One region of the Pseudoalteromonas sp. AS84 genome, then DNA from elsewhere that is predicted to be linked to it. Evidence: predicted binding sites of a transcription regulator. Region 1 holds the regulator's gene; the other holds the start of a gene.

Region 1 (3,221 bases):
GATATTCTCTATATTTTAAATAGTACAATTTTTAACTAGGTTGATAAAAGTAGCTAACGTGGGCTTATCTGTTTTTAAAGTAGAGTAGTAGGCTGTTATTTAAGTTTATGGTGATACTTTATACATACATTTTTTTAATATTTCACTAGGCATAAAAGCACCTTAAAACTTACTTTTTAGGTGAATTTTTATTTATTAAATGTTTATATAATCCTGCAAAGTTACTGAAAAACCTCTTAAAATTAAAGGATATAGCATATAACAGGATAGACCTGATATTGCTTGGAATTTAAAAATAATAAGGGTATCGTACCCCAAGACTCCACCTCTCACTTTAACTTAAATTGCAGGATACCATCGCGTTATGTCTGACTTTCGTGAACAAGCACTACATTATCACTCACACCCCGTACCTGGTAAAATTAGCATTGAGCTAACAAAGCCCGCTGAAACAGTTCAAGACTTAGCCCTAGCTTATAGCCCTGGCGTTGCCGAACCTGTACGTGAAATTGCTGCAGATCCTGCAAATGCATATAAATATACCGGTAAAGGTAATATGGTTGCGGTTATCACTAATGGTACTGCAATTCTCGGACTTGGTAATTTAGGCCCTTTAGCGTCTAAACCTGTAATGGAAGGTAAAGCGTTATTGTTCAAACGTTTCGCTGGCCTTGATTCAATTGATATTGAAGTTAAGCACCGTACAACAGAAGACTTTATTAATACGGTTGCCAATATTGCCGATACATTCGGTGGTATTAACCTTGAAGATATTAAAGCACCAGAGTGTTTTGAAATTGAAAAAGCATTAATAGAGCGTTGTAGCATTCCTGTTTTTCATGATGATCAACACGGAACTGCGATTGTAACGGCTGCGGGCATGTTAAATGCGTTAGAAGTACAAGGTAAGTCAATTGAAGATGCAATTATTGTATGTTTAGGGGCTGGCGCTGCCGCTGTTGCGTGTATGGAGCTGTTGATTAAGTGCGGAGCACTGCGCGAACACATTTATATGCTTGACCGCAAAGGTGTTATTCATACCCGCCGCGATGATTTAAATGAATATAAACAGCTTTTTGCTAACAATACCGATAAGCGTACATTGCAAGATGTAATTGCAGATGCTGATGTGTTTGTAGGTGTTTCTGGCCCTAACTTATTAGCGGCTGAAGATTTAAAGCTAATGGCTGAAAAACCAGTTGTGTTTGCATGTTCAAACCCAGATCCTGAGATCGATCCTGCACTTGCGCACGGCGCACGTAACGATTTAATTATGGCAACAGGGCGCTCTGATTACCCAAATCAGGTTAACAATGTTTTATGTTTCCCGTTTATTTTCCGTGGTGCGCTTGATGTGCGTGCAAGCGCTATTAACGATGAAATGAAAATTGCTGCAGTTGAGGCTATCCGTAGTATTGCTAAAGAGCCTGTACCTGCAGAAGTTTTAAAAGCAGCAGGCGTAGATAAATTAGAGTTTGGTGCACAGTATATTATTCCAAAACCAATGGACCCTCGGTTACTGCCGCGTATAGCAAGAGCTGTTGCCCTAGCTGCTGTTGAGTCAGGTGTTGCGCAAATTGATTTGCCAGAAAATTATATGCAGTAAATCTATACAGTAGAGCTATGCAATAAAATTTAGACATAAAAAAACCTCAGTAATTACTGAGGTTTTTTTGTCTTTGTAATATTTATACCAATTCCAATAAATAGCTGATCTATTTTACTTGCTAAAACAACCCATTTCTTTGTTGTAAATTTCGCAAAGGGAATAACCATTTACTTCAATTTACGCCTAGAACTGAATTATTTTTTCGACGTAAAATTTAGATCACATACTTAATGGAATTGGTATTATTCTTCGTTTAAAACGGGTACTTCTAGACCCATTTCTTGCATTATTTTTTTAACTTCTTCTGGCACTTTTTCGGCGTTATCTTTACGTAAGTCATCGTCATTTGGTAAAGGTTGGCCAGTAAAAGCATGCAAAAATGCTTCACATAGCAATTCACTATTTGTAGCATGGCGAAGGTTATTGATTTGACGACGTGTACGTTCGTCAGTTAATACCTTTAATACATTTAGCGGGATCGAAACGGTGATCTTTTTCACTTGCTCTGATTTTTTACCGTGTTCTGCGTATGGGTGAATATACTCACCATTCCATTTAGCCATAAGATGTATCGTTGCCTCAGATTATTAATTTCTCACACGGTATAAAAAGCGTGTAAATATGCGTGAAATTCTATCGATTTAAAAAAGATAGTCAAATAATAGATACCGATCTATCTTAATAAGCCTATTGTAGGTGTAAAGATAAGCACACTTTTGTGAGCTAAAATGTGTTATTCGCAGAGGCCCCTTCTACTTTTAGCCATCTAGAGCTTTAAAATACTTTGACTTATCAAAACGGATAACTTACTCTTTTGGACGTCTAAACATCCAAATTAATCAGGTGACGAATATGAGTGAAAAAAACAAAGCGACCATTGCTGTACGTAACGGCGTTGATGCTGATAAACATCATGGTGCGGTGGTACCGCCAATTTATTTATCGACTACTTATTCGTTTGCCGACTTTGATACTAAGCGTGAGTATGATTATGGTCGTAGCGGTAATCCTAATCGTGATGTTTTAGCTGAGACGCTTGCTAAGCTTGAAGGTGGCGCTCGTGGCATAATTACAGCTACAGGCATGGCTGCCGTGCATTTAGCTACTCAGCTACTTAATAGTGACGATACGTTAGTAATTCCACATGACTGTTATGGTGGCAGCTATCGTTTATTTACATCTTTACAAAAACGCGGACTACTAAAGCTCGAAATATTAGATTTAACAAAAGAAGAAAGCCTTCAACAAATTTTAGTAATTAAACCCAAGCTTATTTGGATAGAAACCCCAAGTAACCCAGTACTTCGTTTAACAGATATTAAAGCGGTTACCGATGTTGCAAAGCAATGCGGTGCATTGGTGGCTGCAGATAACACGTTTTTGTCGCCTGCTTTACAAAATCCTATTAATTTTGGTGTAGATATTGTGGTGCATTCAACCACTAAATACATTAACGGACACTCAGATGTAGTAGGCGGCGCTGTTATTGCCGCAACACAAGAGTTAGGCGATGAGCTTGCTTGGTGGGCTAATAACATTGGTATTACGGGTGCGCCTTTTGATAGCTATTTAACGCTTCGTGGTTTACGTACTTTAAATGTGCGCCTAAGGC
Region 2 (3,221 bases), on a different contig from region 1:
TGTGTTGTTTGTTTATTGATATAAACGACTTTAAAAAATTAAACGACACTTGCGGACATGAAGTGGGTGACAAAGCATTGATTATATTGGCAGATACGCTAAAAACGCATTTAAGAGATGCCGATATAGTAGGGCGTTTAGGTGGCGATGAGTTTGTTGCAGTAATGCAAGTAAGCGATAAAAGTAAAATTAACTATATTATGAATAAAATTTCGACCGAGTATTCAAAAGCCTTACTTAAAGTAAACGTGTGCGATTTATCACTCAGTATTGGTTATAGTTTTACTGATAAACAAAAGCAGCCCTTTGAAGCGCTATTAAATGATGCGGACCACGCAATGTATAAAAATAAACAAGCGTATAAGCTAGCTAAAAAAGCACAATAATAAAAGGAAGTTCGTCATGACTAATACCACAAAACTTAGTTGGTTTTTTCTGCGATAGGTTTTATTTTTTCATTAGCAATAATAAGCTGATTTGAAACGTTCCCTAACATTAGATTTATATCTAATGAGGGAGTTATTTTTGGTGTTATGTGCTCCTCAATGGGGTTTGCTTTAAAAAAGCTTGAGAGTAATAACCAAAAATAGCTTTAATAAATAGCTTAAGCTGCAAATCTTTACTTGTATTTATTAATTCATTTTTCAAAGAACGGACATAAAAAAGCAAGCCACTAGGCTTGCCAAGAAGGGTGTGAATTAGTTTAGGCTCAAGCTCTAAGCAATTAGCTTTTCCGCAAGGTTCAATTCCATAATGGCTTTTAATAAACGGTATAAGTTTATTGATGCATCAATTTCTTCTTTACGGTTTGTTAAGCTTTCAATATTTAAGCCCAGCGGCACGTCTAAATGTGCACAGCTTTTAAGTATTAAGTCGAGGTTCTCGCGGCAAATACGAACTGATTCGCTTAGAGTATTGTCTGCATCAAGCATGCGCCATTTTGTAGCCTCTGGCACTGAGATACCCAACCATTGCATAAACTCTAAGGTTTTTTCGCCGCCGCACGGGGTAAACGTTAATATAATACGTTGAGGTGTAATACCCTGTGCTTTACATGTACGTGCGTAGCTAGTAATTAGCTCTATAGTCGCTTGTGCGTCGTAAACAGCTTGCGATATAAAAAACTGACAACCTTGTGCTGTTTTTTCTATTAATCGTTCGTGCTCATTTCGTTTACTTGAATGGCGCTCGGCAATTGTAACGCCACCTAAAAAGAAATCATCTGATTGCTCAGCCATTGCTTTATACGCATCTGGCAGACTTAGCTTTATATCGCCTACCGATGACGGGCTACCTACTAAAACTACATTTTGTAAATCGTAGTCGTTTTTAGTTTCACTTAGCCAATCTTTAAACTCGCCTACGCCACGCTGCGCCACACTTTTGTAAGTAATTACATCTTGTGCAGATAAATCACGGAGTAAATGGCTGTATTCACGCGGATCAACGGTTTGTTTAAACGCAAACGGGCGCGCTTGATTAGTTCGGCTGCTTTCGTCTTGAATGTCGTAAATTATTACGCCGTCGTATTCAATTTCGTGTAAGCGACCTAATAGCTTTTCTGCAATAGTTTTTAATTGCGCTTTATCGGTGCCTATTTTAGGCGGGGTAGTACCAATAAGATAAACACCTTGGTTGGTGTCCTCTATTTTCTCTTTTAATGATAAAGCCATAATCCTCATTCCAGCCAAGTGCGTTTCGATAGATTTAATATAGCAGCCATTTAGACGTCTAGATAGATTTATTTAATGAAAGTTTTTCAACTAACATGATGTTTATTCATAGTGCTTGTTCCCATTATTTATAATTGACACAGTTGTTTACATAATAAATTCCCTTGGGACTCTTATATTTATTGGCTTTGGGGCATAATCGAGGGTGAGTTAGTGTTAAATCTAACAACAAATTTGCTCAATTTAAAAAGGGACAACAATGAAATTTAAATTATTAGCAGCCAGCTTAGCGGTATCGCTGGCGTTAACGGGTTGCGCCATGCAACAAAACCAAAGCACGCAAACAACAGCACAACAAGAACAAGTAAATAAAGCTGATGACCGTGTTTTTTCGCAAGATTATTTAATTGAAGAGCTAGAAAACGGCTTACGTGTCATGGTTGTTAAAACCGATTACCCTGATGTAGTGTCGCTGCAAATTCCGGTATCGGTAGGGTCGCGTAACGAAGTTGAAGAGGGCAAAACAGGCTTTGCCCACTTTTTTGAACACATGATGTTTAAAGGCTCACAAAAATACCCTGAAGACGTATATTCAGACATATTAAAAAATTCAGGTGTTGATAACCGCGCGTATACAACAAACGATTACACAAATTACCATTTAAACTTTTCAAAGCAGCATCTTGATAAAGTACTTGAGCTTGAAGCTGATATTTTTCAAAATTTAACCTACACCGAAGAGCAATTTAGAACCGAAGCACAAACGGTAAAAGGTGAGTACTTAAAAAACAACGCGAGCCCAATTCGTAAATTATTAAGTGCTGTACGCGAAGAAGCGTTTGATAAGCACACGTATAAACACACCACTATGGGCTTTTTTAAAGACATAGAAGCCATGCCTGATCAAATGGCGTACGGGAAAGAGTTTTTTGCTAAGTTTTATAAGCCTGAGTATGTTTCACTTGTCATCGTGGGCGATGTAGACCCACAAGCAACAATGGCAATGGTTAAAAAGCATTGGGGTAGCTGGAAAAAGGGTAACTATGTTGCTGACATTACAGCAGAGCCTGTTCAACAAGCACCAAAATATTTGCACCAGCAAGATGAAGCACTACCAGGGCATTGGTTACTTGTATCGTACAAAGGCGCTGCGTGGGAGCCTGCTAAAAAGGACAGAGCGGCACTTGATTTAATTTCACAGCTTTATTTTTCAAATAATTCAGATCTATATCAAGAGCTAGTGGTCGACAAACAAATTGCCAGCCAAATGTTTACCTATAACCCAGAGACTAAAGATCCGGGTTTATTACACGTATTTGTTAAGGTAGAAAACGCAGACGATTTAGCCACTGCACGCGATGCAATTAACCGCACTTATGCAAAAGCACGCACTGAGCTTGTTGATGAGCAAAAGCTAAATGATTTAAAATCGAACCTTAAATACAGCTTTATTAACGGCTTAGATTCGTCGCAAGCGATTGCATCAACTCTTGCCAGCTACATGCATTTTGAGCGCGATCCTGAGGTTATAAACCAGCTTTATAAATC

What was found. The regulator MetJ, encoded in region 1, represses methionine synthesis genes. The targets are predictions, from matches to a motif close to TAGACGTCTAGACGTCTA.
Region 2: a site for MetJ is predicted at 1,717-1,734, ahead of WNY79_RS09630 (methylenetetrahydrofolate reductase). Genes of this name have one in related genera too.

Annotation. Positions count from the first base shown of each region.
Region 1 covers NZ_JBBMQY010000006.1:141,898-145,118, reverse strand. Annotated here, with positions in the region: gene WNY79_RS08740 (malic enzyme-like NAD(P)-binding protein) at 365-1,606, shown strand; gene metJ (met regulon transcriptional regulator MetJ) at 1,852-2,172, opposite strand; gene metB (cystathionine gamma-synthase) at 2,462-3,221, shown strand, end outside.
Region 2 covers NZ_JBBMQY010000007.1:140,003-143,223, reverse strand. Annotated here, with positions in the region: gene WNY79_RS09635 (sensor domain-containing diguanylate cyclase) at 1-386, shown strand, start outside; gene WNY79_RS09630 (methylenetetrahydrofolate reductase) at 717-1,673, opposite strand; gene WNY79_RS09625 (pitrilysin family protein) at 1,933-3,221, shown strand, end outside.